DNA from 4 places in the Pseudoalteromonas sp. TP27 genome. Region 3 is predicted to be linked to each of the others. Evidence: predicted binding sites of a transcription regulator. Region 3 holds the regulator's gene; each other region holds the start of a gene.
What was found. Region 3 encodes sigma-54, which starts transcription at its own class of promoters, with help from an activator protein. Its sites were predicted from a motif close to GTTGGCACGNNNNTNGNNT; they were not measured.

Region 1 (4,749 bases), on a different contig from region 3:
TCCTTATCGTAAAAAGTTTTTACCCAATGAGGGCGATAAATGATCATAATTGTTATAGCCATGCCATTGAGCATAGCTTCAGGAAACCAAATAATAGCACTTAAGTAAACGTAGTTATCTGCAAGTTCTTGCCAATTGTATTGCCCTATAGCTAAGTAAAATAAAGCACCTAGGCTTATTTTTATACAGGCTATAAATCCTGCAGTTATAAACGCGCAAACAAATATATAAACAAAAAAATGACGAGGTAAATACTGGTAACTAATTATAAAGCCAAGGTAGCTCAATATTATAGGAATAAACGCACCAATAAGCAGTTGAACAGGTAACAGTTCAAGTTCAATTTGGCCAAATGCAGCGAGTAGAGCTGTGGCAAGTAGGCTACTTAAAATCGTTAATCGCCAGCCTAAAATTAATGTTGCAGCCGTAACGCCTAATATGTGTAAATCAAGGCCCGTTAAAATGCCTGCCTTTATTCGCCAAAGCACAGCAAACACTAGCGCACACGCAAGCACACCCGTTTGACGGACTGGCGTATTAAGCAATGTTTTATATGTTTTTTTATCAAAGCTTAAAATAGCAATAATAATTACAAGAGCCCAAAGTAGCCCCTGCATTGTTAGGCTGAGCATAATAATTACTTAAATGTTGACCATATAGGGGCATGATCAGACGGTTTTTCAATACCGCGAAGTTCGTAATCAATACCGGTATCTATACAGCGTGCAGCAAGTTCATTAGTTGCAAGAACGACGTCAATACGAAGTCCACGGTTATCTACAAATCCTTTTGAGCGGTAGTCAAACCATGAGTATTGGTCGTCTGTTTCAGGGTTTTGCTCTCTAAAGGTGTCTTTAAAGCCCCAATTAAGTAATGTTGCAAGCCACTCACGCTCTACCGGTTGGAAAGAACATTTACCTGTTTTTAACCAACGTTTTGCGTTTACGTCGCCAATACCAATATCTAAGTCAGTAGGTGATATGTTTATATCGCCCATAACTATTACGTCCTGATCGGGTGTGTGGTTAGTTTCAAGGTGGGTCATTAAATCTTTATAAAATTGGCGTTTATAAGGGAATTTAGTTTCGTGATTAATATTATCACCTTGTGGGAAATAGCCGTTCATTACTGTTAAATCTCGACCGTTATCTTGTTCAACAGTGACGCTTATCATGCGTTTTTGCGATTCATCTGTATCGGTGGCAAAGCCTTTTAATACCGATTTAGGCTCCTTTTTGCATAACATAGCTACGCCGTAATGCGCTTTTTGACCATGAAAGTAGACGTGATATCCCATTTTTTGTACATCTTCTAGTGGGAACGCTTCGTCATGAACTTTAATCTCTTGCAAGCCAATAACGTCTGGTTGATGTTTGTCGATAATTGCTTGTAATTGGTGAAGACGAGCACGCAGACCATTGATATTGAAAGAAATCACTTTCATAAAATTTACCTTAAAATTGGTTCTATTTAATAGCTTAAATTGTATCAGTAAATACGCGTACATAACATGACTGAATTGAGATAATAGCTGCACAAATGTTGATCAATTGGTGGCTAAAGTTTAAACATTGTAAATGCAGTATTAATTTATTAAATAAATAAAAAATTCAATTGAACTTAGTCTTATTGAATATATAATGCGCGAAATTCACTTGTTTAGCTCGTTCAAATAGGATCTCTCATGAAAACTCAACTACTTTTAGCCACTGCTTTATTAGCATCTGCAACTACGTCAGCACAAAGCAATACTTATTTCAGTCAAGATAACAAAATTGAATCTAAGTTATGTGTACTAAGTGCAAACGAAGGCTTTAGCGTTGCTCGTAGGGAAGCTGCCCAGCACGGCGTTTACTTATCTCGTTTTTCTAAAAGCATTTTATGTAATGGTGAAGATATTCGCGATATAGCTAAAAAAACGACGCTAAGCACAGTATCTGCTGAAAAAATAGAAGTGTTTGCAAAAGACGCTCAACAAGAAACTCAATTATGTATGACGGCCCTAAAACAAGGTTTAGCACCTGTTCGTCAAAAAATCGGTAACTTAAACTCTCTTAAATGTAATGGTCAAAACGTTACTGAGTTTGTTAAACGCTACCAAAACGCAGCAATCTAATTATTAGCTTAACTATATAACTGAACTTGAGATACCTGGTCATTACCGGGTATTTTTTTGCAAAAATTACAAGGGTGTATGCAAAGCTTGCAAGCTTAACTTATTGGAATTGTTTAATAAGTACACTTTAAAACAATTAAGCTATTGATTTATCTGATTTAAATATTTTTGGCATTCGAATTGTATTAACTAAAGTGACATTTAATTAATTACGAAGGATACGTCTTATGAAAAAGTTAACATTAGCAGCAACAATTTTAGCATCGTTAAGCCTAGCAGCTTGTTCATCTAATCAAGGTCTTGAAAGAATAGACAGTGACTTTGCAAGTTTAGATAATGACAGTGATGGCTATATCTCAAAAGTTGAAGCAGATGACGATAACATCTGGCAGCACTTTTCAAATATTGATACCAATATGGATAACGAAATTAGCCGCAAAGAGTTTAACACTTATATGAAGCTTAATAATGGCAAAGTAGCTTCTGATGCTGAGGTAAGTGAATCTGCATTTAAAGCTGAAATCGCTAAATTTGATAAAATTGAAAGCAGCTTTGCAAGTCTAGATAACGATAGCAATGGCTATATCTCGGTAGTTGAAGGTAACGATGATGATATTTCAAATCATTTTGGTTACATGGATAAAAACCAAGATAAGCGCATCAGTAAACGCGAGTTTATGGGTTACATTAAAAAATACGGTAACGCAGTCGCTGAAGATGATGCATTAGAAGCTATTAAAAGTAACTAATAGTTACCATTTTAGTAAGTAAGATTAAAGCCAGTGATAGTCACTGGCTTTTTTTGTGCTTTAAATTAAGTAAATTGGTAGATATATTTTCCTAGTTTGATGTTGTTCTGTCATAATAGATGGCTGTGTATTTTTATTTGTTAAGAGTGTGTATGACGGGTCGGCGAATTAGTGATGAACAACTAGTTGAGATCATTGAAGCAGCTATTTTTGTTGCAGATAAGCCTGTTAGTAAACGCCATATTAAAGACACTGTATTAATAGATTTAGCTATTTCTATGGCGCGAATAAATGACGCAATAGATACAATACAAGAACATTTTCAAACTCGTGGTATTCGCTTAGTTGAAGTGGGTAGTGGATATCGGTTTCAGGCATGCAGTAGTTTAGGCCCTTGGTTAAATAACTTGTGGCAAGAACGCGCACCAAAATACTCGCGTGCTTTACTGGAAACATTATCACTTATTGCATACAGGCAGCCCATTACACGCGGCGAAATTGAGCAAGTAAGAGGTGTTACTACGGGTTCGAATATTATTAAAACCTTACTCGAAAGAGAATGGGTTAAAGTGGTAGGGCATAAAGAGGTTCCGGGAAAACCGGCTTTATATGCAACTACTAAGCAATTTTTAGATTATTTTTCGTTAACTGGGCTTGAAAATTTACCTGCGTTGCCAACAGAGCAGCAAAGTAAAATTAACCAGTTATTGAGCGATCCTTCTGTGAGAGAACCATCCGAATGAGTATTATACAAGGTGAAAAGTTACAAAAAGTCTTAGCCCGTGCAGGCGTAGGCTCACGCCGTGAAATGGAAAAATACATTGACGCAAACCGCGTTAGTGTAAACGGTAAAGTGGCAAAGTTAGGTGACCGTGTTGAAGAAACCGATTTGATTCGTGTTGACGGTCACAGTGTAAAAATTGAAGAAAAAGCAGACCGAATCTGTCGTGTAATTATGTATAACAAACCAGAAGGTGAGTTAAGTACACGTAAAGATCCAGAAGGGCGTCGTACTGTATTTGACCGACTTCCCCGTATTGATGGCGATCGCTGGATTGCGGTTGGTCGATTAGACGTCAATACATCGGGTTTAATGCTTTTTACAAACGATGGTGAACTGGCAAACCGTTTAATGCACCCAAGCTATGAAGTAGAGCGTGAATACTCTGCACGTGTATTTGGTGAAGTAACCAACGAGACGGTTAAAAACTTACTACGCGGTGTTGAGCTTGAAGATGGTCCAGCCAAATTCACGACTGTAACCCCTATGGGTGGCGAAGGTGTTAACCGATGGTTTAATGTAACGTTAAATGAAGGGCGTAACCGTGAAGTTCGTCGTTTATGGCAGTCTCAAGATGCAGAAGTATCTCGTCTTATTCGTATTCGTTACGGTAAACTAGAGCTTGATAAGCGTGTGCCACAAGGTGGTTGGATGGAGTATGATTTAGAAACAGTAAACTACTTACGTAAAACCGTTAAATTAGGCCGCGAAACACAAACTAAGCTTTCTGTTATGCCTGAAAAACGCAAAGATAAACGCGCTAAAATTAACCAAATCCGTAAAGCAGTTAAAAAACACAATCAACGTGTTAAGCCAACTAAACGTAAATAATCAATTAGTTATTTATTGAGCACAAAAAAGCCGCTAATTGCGGCTTTTTAATGCGTATTGTTTAAGTTATTTAAACTCTAAGTTACTTTTTTTCTTGAGCATCTAATGATTCGCCATTCACTTTACTAGAGTCATCGCTCATCAAGTATAAGTAGGTTGGCATTAAATCCTCTGGCGTAGCAAGGGTATCTCTATCTTCACCCGGGTATGCAGCCGCTCGCATAGAGGTGCGCGTTGCACCTGGGTTAATACAGTTTATACGAATATTCGTT
Region 2 (4,749 bases), on a different contig from region 3:
TTCAATTGATGATTTTGGTACTGGCTACTCATCACTCTCAAGCATGCTTGATATTGGTGTAGATATAGTAAAAATAGATAGAAGCTTTATTCAGAATATGGATAAAAGAGGATTAAGTATTATTCATGCAATTGTACAAATGGCCTCATCTTTAGACTTTATGGTTGTTGCCGAAGGCGTCGAAACCATTGAGCAAGCAAACACACTCACTAATATTGGTGTATCTCATCTTCAGGGTTATTACTTCTCAAGGCCAATGGAAGTAGATTTTGTAGACGCTTATCTGCATGGGCAAAACAAGCTATGTAGTTAACAATCCCCCTAATAAAAGCAGCAGAGTTTCAATTTATAAGCTCGCGTGCTGGCTTTCAAATTAACTAAACATAATCTTACAATTACTTACACCCAGTACATCGTAATTAGCGTAGGCTAAATATAAACCAACTTACATAAGTGTATTACGTTTAAATTTACGCTAATTAGCACAACAGCCAGCACTGAACATAACAAGTTATGCGCTACGTTATTTTAATAAGTGAATAATAAAAACGTGATTAAATAACTAAATATAAAAAAGGAATTTGCATGATAAAACCACTTTGCTATTCACTCATCACTTTACTTACCCCCATGAGCGTTATAGCTCAAACAATGACAATAAAAACAACTGATGAATTAGTATCCACCAATTCAGAAATTTTATTTGCGTATAATAAAGAATCAAAGCAATTAGAAACCATTAATTTACTCACATCACTTAGTAGTGAACTTACTTTACCAAAAAGTGCCATCGGGTTTGATGTTGCTACACTTGCTAATATAGCCGATAAACAAGCGCTCATATTAACGAGTGATGGCGTATACAAAGCGCAAGCAGGTGAACCAACACTACTATTTAATTATGTGTCGGTTCTAAACCAATTAAAAATAGATAAACTTGAAAAAATAGACTTTGTTTTCGATGCAAATAATGATGGCCTAAGCGATATTTTCATCCCTGATTTAGCAAGCAGTACTTTATATATTCAAAGCAAAGATGGCAGCTTTAAAGCTAACAAATTTAAGCAAACCCCTTTGTACGAAGGTAGTTTTTCAAGAAAAGGGCTTTCGCTAGAAGTTAATATTAACAATAAACCGGTCGTTATTGATTTTAACCACGACGGCGTAAACGATTTGATTTTTTCAAATGACTTTGGAGCCGATGTTTTGCTTGGTACTTCAGAAGGCTTTACTCAAAAGCTTACCTCAATTGATTTTAACATCGAATTAGGAGAGTTAAGTAATGGCGAGACTCGCAAAATAAAGCAAATTATTGATATTAATAACGACGGATTTTTAGATTTTACAACAAGACAGTTTAAGCCGACGCAAGGTATGGATTCGTTAGATATAAAAATAGCACATACTTTGTACCTAGGAAGTGCTAAAGGCTTTAGTAATTCGCCCATTCCCTTATTTGAAACACAAGGCCCCAGTGAATTATTGCTCAAAACTGATTTTAATAACGATGGCTTAGTCGATTTACAAAAAATGGATTTAGATATTGGCTTAGGCACGATTGCCTCAATGGCATTGGGCGGCGGCAGTACTGATGTAGATGTAGAGATGAACCTTTATAAGCAGCAGCCTGATGGTTCGTTTGCCAATGAATCGAGTATCGAACTTGATTTAGAAATGGAAGTGGGAATGAACGGCGATGACTCCGACCCAGCGCTCTATTTTGGCGATATTAACGGCGACAGCTATATTGACGCGGTTTACAAATACAGTAAAAAAACACTGTATATTTATTACGGAGAGCAAGATTCACTCCTCAATAAAAAACGTAAAAAATTAAAATTAACACTACCTAAAAATAATAAAGATATTCTATTAGTTGATATAAACCAAGACGGTAAAAAAGATTTTGTATTTAAATTTACCGAAGAAGATGGCACCAGCAAAATAGAAACACGTTTAAATTAAGCCAATAAAAAAAGCCCAACAGAATTAACCGTTGGGCTTTGGACTTAAGACTTATGAGTAACAATCAGCTTACTCTAAGCTATAACACCTAAGCAGTTACATTTAGCAGTGAATCGCCTTCACTTAAACCAAACTTCTCTTGCACTGATGCAAGGATCGATTCTTTATCTTCATCAGACAACTGGCTTGAATACTCAGTTAATAGCTCATCTAAGTAGCTCACTACTTCGTCTGTATCTACTGATTCTACTGATTCTAATGAGTTTTGTGGCGGTGGCGGCGGTCTTTGACCTTCTACTCGTCCTGCATCACCAATACTTTTAGCATCAAACTCAAGTTCGCCCATTAAATCAGCAAGCTCTTTTGTTGGTTCTATACCTTGTTCTTTAAACGCAGCTTGAATACTTTGCGCATCGTCGCTAGTTAAGTTTTCTGCATCAAACTCTGCAAGCGTTTCTTTAATAAAGTCGCTTTGCTCTGTTGTTAGTTTTGCAGCTTGGCTATTTTGCTGTGGCATATAGTTTGCTGAACTACTGATATTGTTAATCATTTTAGTATCCTTTCAACGTTCACGACGAGGTGGTTTATGTTCACTTAGCTCTTGCTCACTAATTTCGCCATTGCCATCAGCATCTATAGAATCAAAAATAGTTTGTGCATCACCGTGTGGTGGTTTTTTAGCGTTAAATTCTTCAAAGCTAATTACGCCATCGCCATCAGTATCAATACTTGAAAAGTCAGGTTTTTCAGGAGGATTATCACCGCCTCGTGCAGCAACATTAGCTGAAAAAGCAATAGATAATATTGCCACTGTGGCAAGGGTTGAAAAATGCTTCATAGTAATAACCTCGTATTTAAGAATTAAATTAAGATTACCCTTTAAAAATGCAAACAATGTGCAAATAATAAGGAAGTAATAAATTATTTTTAATAAAAACTGATGATTCAAAAAAGTTCTGGTTGATTGGTTTGCAATCAATATATAAGCTAATAAAAAATACAATTAATAACTCTCAAGCAGTTGCGTTACTGCCCTTAATTCTCAAAGCTGATATACTGCTTGAGCCAATTAAACAAACAAATACAGAGCACTTTCATAAATAATGATTAATAACCAACCCTACTTAGCAGGCAATCTGTGAAAATACCTAAACGCCTACAACCCCTTGTTGATGATGGCCTTATTGACGAAGTTATAAGCCGACTAATGAGCGGTAAAGAAGCCGATGTATTTATTGTGCGCTGTGGTGAACATATTCGCTGCGCAAAAGTGTATAAAGATGCGGTTAAACGTAGCTTTAAAAAAGCAGCACAATACCAAGAAGGCAGAAAAGTACGTGGCGGTCGCCAAGCGCGTGCCATGGGTAAACGTTCTAGCTATGGCCGTCAATTAGAAGAAGAAATTTGGCAAAATGCTGAAGTAGATGCTTTATCTCGCTTAGCCGGTGTAGGTGTACGTGTTCCTGATACTTACTTTTGTATTGATGGCGTGTTACTTATGGAGTTAGTGTCGGGTGAAGACGGTAATGTAGCTCCTCAGCTTGGGCATGTAGTTTTTAGCGAAGAGCAAGCTATTGAGCAACATAAACTCATGATGCATTACATTAAGCTTATGCTTTGCGCAGGTATAATACACGGTGACTTATCTGAATTTAATGTACTTGTAGATAATAATGGCCCTGTAATTATAGATTTACCGCAAGCAGTTAACGCTTCAGCAAATAACAGTGCACAAGCTATGTTTGCACGCGATGTAAATAACATCCGTCGCTATTATGGCGAATTTGCGCCAAGCATACTAAAAACTCAATACGCTAAAGAAATGTGGGCATTATTTGAAGAGGCAAATTTAACGCCTAATTCAACACTTACAGGTGAATTTGAAGACAGCGACGAACTTGCTGATGTAGATTCTATTCTTGATGAAATTCAGGCGGCAGAATACGAAGAGTTTGATCGTTTAGAACGAATTAAAAATGCTGACGACGATGAGTAGATCATCGTCATAGCTTACTAAAGCTCCTTTACTGCGGATACACAAATCGGTAGCCAACGCCATAAACAGACTGAATAACACTTTCAGTTTGTGTTACTTCATCTAGTTTTTTACGCAACTTTTTAATATGGCTATCAATAGTACGGTGGCTTACAATACGCTGATCGCCGTACATTGTATCCATCAAGCTATCGCGCGAATAAATACGGTTAGGGTTATTAAACAAAGGCTTAAATAACTGGAATTCAAAGTTCGTTAGCTCTATGCTGCTTGATTTGTATTTTACGCTGTAGGTGCTCTCGTCAAGCTTCATTGTTGACTCTGTAACATCACTTGCGCTACTTAATCGCCTTAATATAGCTTTAACTCGCGCCACCAGCTCAGCATAGCTAAATGGCTTACAAATATAATCATCTGCACCCAATTCAAGCCCAAGTAATCTATCTATTTCTTCTACTTTTGCCGATACCATAATAATAGGCACATTTGAAAAGCGCCTGATTGCTTTACACAATTCAATACCACTTTGACCTGGTAACATTATGTCGAGCAAAATCACACTAGGTCTGTTCACTTCAAGCCAAGGTAATACTTCATTTCCGTGATGTATTTGATGAGTTACAAAATGATGACTACTTAAAAAGTCACTCATTAAGGTAGCCAGCTTTACTTCATCTTCTACAATCAGTATTTGTTCGCTCATAGAGTTCTCTGTTACTAGTAATCCAAACTTAGGATAAAAATACCATATCAAACAAAGTTCAAGTTACGTACTTTTTATGAATCAA
Region 3 (4,749 bases):
GCATCAGGTACTCCAGAACACGTATTAAATGATAAAACAGTACGCGATGTTTACTTAGGCGAGCAATTTAGGCTGTAACATTTACGCCATGTCTTTAAGCATCTGCTAGTATTAATTATAACAACATAAAAGGATTGTTAGAGATACATGAGGCAATCACTACAGCTGCGCATGGGCCAGCAACTTACAATGACTCCACAGCTGCAACAAGCTATTCGTTTGTTGCAACTCAGTACATTGGATCTCCAGCAAGAAATACAAGAAGCTCTCGACAGCAACCCGCTATTAGAGGTTGAAGAACCAGACTATTCCGAAGACGCTGCTGGTAAAAACGAGCAAAAAGCAGATACCGATGACATAACTGTTAGCGCATCGGCCGACGATGCTCCAAGCGAATACGAACAAGATAGTGGTGAAGCACTTGCAAAAGACACGCTAAGTGACGACATGGCTATGGATGTTAGCTGGGATGAGTACATGAGTGCTGCTCCTGCAGCATCATCAGGTCCAATGCCTGAAGACGAGTCAATCTACCAAGGCGCCTCAACAGAGACGCTCCACGAGTACTTAATGTGGCAGTTACAATTAACGCCATTTAGTCCTACCGATGAAGCTATTGCTATTGCTATCGTAGAAGCCGTTGATGATTCAGGTATTTTAACACTAAGCTGCGAAGAGATTTTAGAAAGCTTTAATCAAGAAAACGAAGAAGATAACGAAGTTGAACTTGATGAAATTGAAGCTGTATTAAAGCGCATCCAACTGTTTGATCCTGTAGGTATTGCTGCACGTAGTTTACAAGAGTGTTTATGTATTCAGCTTAACCAGTTTGATAAAGAAACACCTTACATTAATGAAACTAAAATGATTTTAACCGAGCATATTGATTTATTAGCTGCTCGTGACTATCGTACATTAATGAAGAAGACTAAGCTCAAAGAAGAAGAGCTTAAAGAAGTAATGACATTAATACATACTCTTAGCCCTAAGCCTGCAGATACTATTGTAAGAGAAGAGTCTGAGTATGTTATTCCTGATGTGTCAGTTAAAAAAATTAAAGGCCGCTGGGTTGTTGAATTAAACCCAGATAGCATGCCTAAAATTCGTGTTAATAGCCAATATGCGGCAATGTCTCGCACTGTAAAATCAAGTGGTGATAGCCAGTTTATTCGCTCACATTTACAAGAAGCTAAATGGTTTATTAAAAGCTTAGAAAGTAGAAATGACACACTATTAAAAGTAACTAATTGTATTGTTAAGCAGCAACAAGGCTTTTTTGAACACGGCCCTGAGGCTATGAAACCGATGGTTTTAAATGATGTTGCTGAAATGGTAGAAATGCACGAATCAACAATTTCGCGCGTAACAACTCAAAAATATATGCACACACCTCGTGGCATATTTGAGCTTAAATACTTTTTCTCAAGCCATGTAAGCACCGAAAATGGGGGTGAATGTTCTTCTACAGCAATACGTGCGCTCATCAGAAAATTAATCGCAGCAGAAAACTCAGCAAAACCATTGAGTGATAGTAAAATAGCGGATATATTGGCTGAGCAAGGAATTAAAGTAGCGAGACGTACAATCGCAAAATATCGCGAATCTCTGGCTATTCCACCGTCAAATCAACGTAAAAGTTTGATTTAAGACGCTAAACTAAGAGGGTAATGCTTATGCAACTAAACTTAACTGGTCGTCACGTAGAATTAACCGATTCGCTAAGGGACTACATTAGTACTAAATTTGCGAAGCTAGAAAGACACTCTGATCATATTAATAATGTTCATGTCATTCTTGATGTAGAAAAACTAAACCAAAAAGCAGAAGCGACAATACATGTAAGTGGCGCCGAACTCTTTGCCTCTACAGAACATCAAGATATGTATGCTGCCATTGACTCGTTGATCGACAAGCTAGATCGCCAAGTAATTAAACACAAAGAGAAGCTTGCTCGACACTAATATGATGAAATTAAGCTCACTTATATGCCAGGACTGCAGCAAAGCTGCGGTCCTTTTTAATAGCAAAAAAAGAATTTTAGAGTTTATTAGCGAACTTGCTCATGACAAACTTCCCTACCTACCGCAACAAGACATTCTTAATGCTTTAATGAGCAGAGAGAAGTTAGGTAGTACAGGTATAGGGCGTGGTATTGCGATTCCTCATGGAAGAATGAGCGGTGCAGAAGAGCCTTTGGCTTTAGTGCTCGTTAGCGAAACGCCAATTAATTTTGATGCTATAGATAACCGCCCTGTTGATATTTTCGTCGCACTCATCGTACCAGATGGAGATAACCAGCAGCACTTAAAGACTCTAGCTACCATTGCTGATAGACTCAATAACAAAGATTTTTGTAAGCAGTTACGCTGTGCAAAATCAGATGCTGAACTTTACCAAGTTATTGTTGATCAATCGTAGTTTTATTAAAGGGTGATAAATGGAATTAATTATCATAAGCGGCCGTTCTGGTTCTGGGAAATCGGTTGCTTTACGCGTTGTAGAAGATTTAGGTTATTATTGCGTAGATAATATTCCAGTAAACCTACTGCCTTCATTAGTGCGCAGTGTATCTGATAGCTACGATAGAATTGCTGTCAGCATTGACGTTCGAAACATTCCTAAAGAGCAGGAAGAATTTAACGATATTCTTGAATACCTACCTGATTTTGCAAAACCTACATTATTTTATTTAGACAGCGACGATCAAACATTGATCAAACGCTTTTCTGAAACACGCAGATTACACCCATTATCAATAGATTCACTGCCTCTGGATTTAGCCATCAAAAAAGAAAAAGAATTACTTGATGTATTAATCACCCGCGCCGACTTTATGATAGACACAACTGATTTAAGCGTTCATCAACTCGCTGAATCTATTCGTGAAAAGATTTTAGGTAAAAAAGATAAGCAACTTATTGTCACATTTGAATCGTTTGGTTTTAAACACGGTATCCCAAAAGAAGCAGACTATGTATTTGATGCACGCTTTTTACCAAACCCTCATTGGGAGCCTGAATTAAAACCTTTAAATGGGTTAGATCAACCCGTTAAAGATTATTTGGCTAGTCATAGCATTGTGCAAAAATTCACATGGCAAATTCAAACATTTGTACAAACATGGTTGCCGCATTTAGAGAGAAATAACCGCAGTTATTTGACCATTGCCATTGGGTGTACGGGCGGGCAACATCGCTCTGTGTATTTAGCGCAAACGATTGGTGAAAGTTTTGCAATGACACATCCCAATGTAAAAATTCGCCATCGCGAACAAGAAAAATAATATAGCTGAATAATCACCTGTTCAGCTTAGGTAGAGTAACTTATGCATTGTGAAGATACTTTTTTAATAAAAAACAAATTAGGATTGCACGCCAGAGCAGCCACAGTGCTTGCCCAATTGGCAGTGCAGTTTGATGCGACAATTACATTATTTCAAGATGACAAAGAAGCCGCAGGCGATAGCGTACTTGCACTCATGTTACTTGAAAGTAGCCAAGGAAAAGAAGTAAAAGTTGTATGTAAAGGCCCCGATTCTGAGCAAGCTTTACATGCTGTTGGAGAATTAATAGCACAACGCTTTAATGAACAAGAGTAATCTGTTTTATAAAAACAACACTCGCATTACTAATGCCTCAACTAAAACAGATATATAAAATAAATATGGTTAGTGACGCCAGTTAACTCACCTCTCCCCATAAAGTAATATAAAAATTTATAAAGGACGCCAATGCCTGAAGCTTTTGAACAAGATTACCCACTACAACAACTAAAGCAGGTGACTAAGTCACTTAATAGTGGTCAATTTGTTCAAGTTAGGCGCATGCTCGCAAAAACAGCTCCTTGTGATACCGCACTACTATTAGAATCATCACCGCATAAAATTCGCCGACTACTTTGGCAATTGGTTGATCCCGACGTACAAGGTGATGTTCTTGAAGAACTATCAGAAGATGTACGTTTAGGCATTATTGCCCAAATGGAACCTAAGCACATTGCAGCCGCAACCGAAGATATGGGCCACGATGACTTAGGTGAAGTATTACGTAGTCTGCCAGACACCGTTTATAAAGACGTTGTTAGCGCGATGGACATTCAAGACCGTGAACGTGCAACACAAGCGCTTTCGTATCAAGAGCGTTCTGCTGGCGCGCTAATGAACACCGATACGGTGACCATTCGCCCTGATGTTACGCTTGATGTTGTACTTAGGTATATTAGGTTACGCGGCGAGTTGCCAGAAGGTACCGATGACCTGTACGTTGTTGATAAGCATAACTGCTTTATAGGCGCTTTATCACTCAGTACATTATTAACTAATCCGCCAGAAAAAATTGTTCGCGATTTAATGGATGAAGATTGTGAGTCTATCCCAATCTCAATGGATGAAAGTGAAGTAGCTCAATTATTTGAGCGTCATAATTGGATATCGGCCCCCGTCGTTGATGATAACGATCAGCTCCTTGGTCGTGTCACTATCGATGACATCGTTGACGTAATCCGAGAAGATGCTGAACATAGTTTATTAGGCTTAGCCGGTCTTGATGATGAAGAAGATACTTTTGCCCCCGTACTAAAAAGCTCTAAAAAACGCTCAGTTTGGTTAGGTGTCAACTTACTAACTGCACTTGCAGCTGCTTTTGTAGCTAGCTTTTTTGAAGGTACTTTAGATGTGCTCCCTATTTTGGCTGTACTTAACGGTATTGTCCCTTCTATGGGTGGTGTTGCAGGTAGCCAATCGCTAACGCT
Region 4 (4,749 bases), on a different contig from region 3:
AAATCGGCTGCTAAAACTATTGCGGGCGTGCAGTATTTTGACCCAAATGAACAAGGGGAAGAAGTATGAGCGAAACAAATAATACATACTTTGATTTAACCCGCCGTAAGTTTTTAAAAACCAGTGCAATAGGTGCGTTGGTACTCGGTACTTATTTTGTAGGCAGTGCGCCAAGAGCATTTGCAGGGGTGTTAGAGCAACCGTCTGAGCAAGCAAAGCGCGCAAACTTATTTATTGCACTGCGCCCAGACGGCATGGTTGAAATAACCTGCCATCGCTCTGAAATGGGTCAGCAAATTCGCACCGCTATTGCACAAATTGTTGCCGATGAAATGGAAGCCGCGTGGGATAAGGTTATTGTTATTCAGGGTAAGGGCGACCCTAAATACGGCGATCAAAATACCGATGGCTCGCGCAGTATTCGCTACAACATGCAGCGCCTGCGTGAAATGGGCGCAAGTGTGCGTTACATGATGCAGCACGCTGCCGCTAAGTATTGGAAAGTTGACCCACAAACCTGTACAGCTAATCAACACGTTGTTACCCACAGCTCAGGTAAATCGCTTACTTATAAAGATTTAATCGACTTAGCGCTTACAATAACGCCACCAGAAGCTGACAAATTAACACTCAAAACACGTAAAGAATGGCGTTATATTAATACCGGTATGGCGCACATAGATTTAGCCGATTTAGTAACAGGCAAAGCAATATTTGCAGCCGATGTACGCGAACCACAAGCGCTGGTGGCTATAATTGAACGCCCGCCGGTAGTAGGCGGTGTTGTTAAGTCGTTTGATGCCAGTGCTACAAAAGCGATAAACGGCGTTATAGATGTTATTGAAATACCTGCACCAAAAGGCGCACCGCAGTTTCAGCCAAAAGGTGGCATTGCGATTATAGCTAAAAACACATGGGCTGCATGGCAAGGGCGTAAAGCATTAAAAGTCGTGTGGGATGATGGCAAAAATGATGATTACAATTCAGAAGAATTTAAAAAGTCATTATTAAAAACAGTACAAACTCCACAGGCAAACATACGTGATAAAGGCGATGCCATGGGCGTATTGGCTAAATCGAGCAATAAACTGGTAGCTGATTACTACGCGCCGCACCTTGCTCAAGCACCCATGGAGCCGCCTTGTGCCACAGCTATGTACAACAAAGACAGTGTTGATATATGGGCTGCTACGCAAAATCCACAAGCCGATATGAAAACAGTGGCTGCAATGCTTGGCATGGATGAGAGCAAAATTAATGTTCACGTTACCATGCTAGGGGGCGGTTTTGGGCGTAAGTCAAAACCTGACTTCTCAGCAGAAGCGGCTTACCTTTCAATGAAAGTAGGCAAACCTATTCGTGTTCAATGGACGCGTGAAGACGACATACAACATGGTTTTTACCATGCGGTTTCGGCTCAGCACATTGAAGCATCGCTAGATAAAAATGGCGCTATAGAATCGTATTTACACCGCACCGCGTTTTCACCAATTACCTCTACCTTTTCAGAAGGGGCGACTACGCCAGGAAGCTTTGAACTGCGCTTAGGGTTTACCGATAACCCAATTAACACACCTAACATGAAGTTAGAAAACGGTGATGCGCCCGCCAAAGCACGCATTGGTTGGATGCGCTCTGTATCAAATATTTTTCATGCCTTTGCTATTCAGTCATTTATTGGCGAAGCAGCACATAAAGCCGGTCGTGACCAAAAAGACTATTTATTAGAAACTATAGGTCCAAGCCGAATCCTTGATGTAACTGAGCAAAATGCCACATACGATAATTATGGCGGCGATAAAGCGGTTTATCCTTTAGATATTGGCAGGCTGCGCCATGTTATTGAAAAAGTAGCTGACATGAGTAAATGGGGTCGAGAGCTTCCTAAAGGTCGCGGGTTAGGCATTGCAGCACACAGAAGCTTTTTAACGTATGTGGCTACAGTAGTTGAAGTAGAAGTGTCGGATGCTGGCGATTTAAAAGTAATTAAATCGTGGGTTGCCATTGACGCGGGTACAGTTGTAAATACAGACACCGTTAAAAACCAAACCCAAGGTGGCTCTATTTACGGTATTACCACTGCAATTAGTGACGGTATTACCTTTGATAAAGGCCGCGTGCAGCAAAGTAACTTTCATGATTATCGCGTACCACGTATGAGCGACTCACCTTTAGAGGTAGAAGTAGAAATTGTACAAAGTGATGCACCACCAGCAGGGGTAGGTGAGCCGTCTACACCGGTATATGCGCCAGCATTATGTAATGCTATTTTTGCAGCGTGCGGAAAGCGTATTAGGCAGTTACCGATTGGTAACCAATTAAAAGCGTAAATAACGTCCTTTTTTAGCCGTTAAACAAAAAAACCGCCAAAATGGCGGTTTTTTTAAAAGCGGTTAACGCGATTTAACGACCTTTTTCAAAGTCATCTACTTCACGCTCAGCTTCTTCTTTAGATTTACCATACTGCTGCTGAATTTTACCAACAAGCTCTGTACGGCTACCTTCAATTTTATCTAAGTCGTCGTTGGTAAGATCGCCCCATTTTTGTTGAGCCTTACCTTTAAGTTCTTTCCAATTACCTTCGATACGATCGTTGTTCATAAGTATATCCTTACTTTAGGTTAGTGAATTAACTGTCAGTTATATAAAAGCAAGGCTTGTACCAATAAAACTTTTTTATTTGTTTTTTAAAATCAAAGAGTTAATTGTTTTTTAAATTGTGAAAATTACTATTGTGCATATAACTCAATAAAATATACATACAAGCCTGTAACTATTACAGGAGAGCTTTACTGAGTTTCGAAAGTAAAAGGTTTTATATGGAGGTTAAAATAATAGAGTATGGTATGGCGATAAATTTATGAGAATACCCAGTACGAGCATTTACAAATATAGCTAATTTTATAATTGCATTTCTGGGTATGCTTGTTTGTTTTCACCACCCGTTAAACGTTGCACTAATCTGCGTTGACTTGAGAGTAGTTGACCAGATCTCTCATTCATCATTTTGCAGGTTTTAGTTTTTATTTCTAGTTCTTGTAATAATTTTGTGGTGGCAGTTTTTATATCATTAGGTAGCTTTTCTCTTAGCTGTGTAAGCCCTTCTTTTCCACTCGGCAGGCCTAAGCTAACTAAAAAGCTATCTCGTTGAATGTGTGAGTTGTTAAGGCTATCTAGTAATTCGAGCATTTCATTATTGTGCTCTTTTAGCTGATTATCGCGGCGACTTAACAGTTCATACTGAGATTCAAGAAATTTAATTAAAGAGTCTAACTTTTTTATATCGTGCTTTAAGCTAAGTATGTACTCTTTTATGGTATTAATTTTCATTATTTATGTAACTCAATAAGTGCGTTAACTGTCGCATCAATATCTATCTGAAACTCACCATTAGCAATAGCAGCTTTAACTTGTGCAACCATATCCATGTCAACATCCGGTTGCGACGCTAAGTTTTCAAAAGTAGAGTCTATAGATTTACTTAGTTCGCTTACTTCGCTTGTGCTTTTCTCTGGAACTGACTGGGCTTTCTTCTCCTGAGTATTTAAAGCAGACGAGCGAGAACTCAATTTATTGATTTGTTCAACGTGTGCTGTTGGCGCATTTGTAATATTCATTGTGGGTTACTCATTATGTTTGAGGCTACTTAATACCTGCATGTAGGAAGATAGCGACTAATAATTTCTAAAACTTAACTTTTTTATATATTATTTTTATAAAATTGCTTCTACCACTCTTACATCAATCACTTTACCTTGAACGACTTTGTTAGATGAAAGGTTTTTCACCTTTATTATTTCACCTAATTGGCCGTCTTCTAGTGCGATAGCTTTTACATTGGCTGAAAAATTTGCAGTGTTAACTTGTAGTAAAACGTGTTCATCTTTATTAACTAATTGCTTGTTTTCTAAGTACCTGCGGGAGATTATATCATTTTTTCTTAATTCTCGCTTAACGGACAAGCCCAATACTTTACTTATATTCGGCTCTGCTGAATGTAGATGCTTGCTTATATCTACGCTTTTATATTCTAAAAGATCAGCTGTAAGTACCTCTCCTCTACTTATATTACGCTTAGCTGCAACAAGTCTTACCCATAAATTTATTTTGGCGCTAGCCCTAAAACGCCATTTAGGGTTATCACACTCTACAGAAAGACTAATTCTTCCTGCTGGGGGAGTATCTTTTTTTGAGCGGCTTATTTGTAGGTCATTACAGCTCAAATCTTTGCTACCTCTGGGGATAAATAACTCTATTTTTTGTTGCTGGTTACTTGAGCTTATTGTTGATAGATAGGTATCAATTTCTTTTTGTAAGTACGTATTTATTTTTTTTTCAAAATTAACATTGTTAGCGAAAGTGTGAGCACTAAAAAATGACAAGATAAAAATAACGCGGAAAATACAGTGCTTCCCTTGAGGAAGTTTACCTTCCGCTCTGTTTGCTCTGAAAGTTGTTTTTTTTGAGTAACTCATTGGTTTTTATCTTTAATTAAAGTTGGCATAAAGTTTGTATTGTCAGCTGCTATAGATAGAGGTATGCGAACAATTGAGCATACAAGAATCAAAAAGTAGAGGCAACAATGGAACTATTCGATAAGGCATTGGGAGTGCACCCCTTCTCAATGCAGCTAAGGTTAGATCGCGCTGAGATAATAGCAAGCAACTTGGCTAACGTAGATACGCCGGGATTTAAATCTCGAGATGTAGATTACCGTCAAATTATGAATGGTGTTTCATCAAGTATTTC

Region 1: a site for sigma-54 is predicted at 2,284-2,302, ahead of PX700_RS07550 (EF-hand domain-containing protein). Genes of this name have one in related genera too.
Region 2: a site for sigma-54 is predicted at 2,851-2,869, ahead of PX700_RS16030 (EF-hand domain-containing protein). Genes of this name have one in related genera too.
Region 4: a site for sigma-54 is predicted at 2,649-2,667, ahead of PX700_RS11025 (CsbD family protein). Genes of this name have one in related genera too.

The regions. Positions count from the first base shown of each region.
Region 1 covers NZ_JARDAK010000004.1:235,350-240,098, forward strand. The annotation lists gene PX700_RS07535 (energy-coupling factor ABC transporter permease) at 1-632, opposite strand, end outside; gene xthA (exodeoxyribonuclease III) at 638-1,444, opposite strand; gene PX700_RS07545 (exonuclease III) at 1,685-2,116, shown strand; gene PX700_RS07550 (EF-hand domain-containing protein) at 2,344-2,865, shown strand; gene scpB (SMC-Scp complex subunit ScpB) at 3,018-3,608, shown strand; gene rluB (23S rRNA pseudouridine(2605) synthase RluB) at 3,605-4,477, shown strand; gene PX700_RS07565 (YciK family oxidoreductase) at 4,560-4,749, opposite strand, start outside.
Region 2 covers NZ_JARDAK010000015.1:55,426-60,174, forward strand. The annotation lists gene PX700_RS16015 (putative bifunctional diguanylate cyclase/phosphodiesterase) at 1-313, shown strand, start outside; gene PX700_RS16020 (FG-GAP repeat domain-containing protein) at 586-1,965, shown strand; gene PX700_RS16025 (hypothetical protein) at 2,054-2,515, opposite strand; gene PX700_RS16030 (EF-hand domain-containing protein) at 2,528-2,803, opposite strand; gene PX700_RS16035 (PA4780 family RIO1-like protein kinase) at 3,104-3,961, shown strand; gene PX700_RS16040 (response regulator) at 3,990-4,664, opposite strand.
Region 3 covers NZ_JARDAK010000012.1:31,938-36,686, reverse strand. The annotation lists gene lptB (LPS export ABC transporter ATP-binding protein) at 1-78, shown strand, start outside; gene PX700_RS14125 (RNA polymerase factor sigma-54) at 148-1,647, shown strand; gene hpf (ribosome hibernation promoting factor) at 1,674-1,961, shown strand; gene ptsN (PTS IIA-like nitrogen regulatory protein PtsN) at 1,966-2,418, shown strand; gene rapZ (RNase adapter RapZ) at 2,438-3,283, shown strand; gene PX700_RS14105 (HPr family phosphocarrier protein) at 3,326-3,598, shown strand; gene mgtE (magnesium transporter) at 3,731-4,749, shown strand, end outside.
Region 4 covers NZ_JARDAK010000008.1:13,594-18,342, reverse strand. The annotation lists gene PX700_RS11035 ((2Fe-2S)-binding protein) at 1-69, shown strand, start outside; gene PX700_RS11030 (xanthine dehydrogenase family protein molybdopterin-binding subunit) at 66-2,330, shown strand; gene PX700_RS11025 (CsbD family protein) at 2,404-2,601, opposite strand; gene flgN (flagellar export chaperone FlgN) at 2,902-3,330, opposite strand; gene flgM (flagellar biosynthesis anti-sigma factor FlgM) at 3,330-3,617, opposite strand; gene flgA (flagellar basal body P-ring formation chaperone FlgA) at 3,714-4,475, opposite strand; gene flgB (flagellar basal body rod protein FlgB) at 4,583-4,749, shown strand, end outside.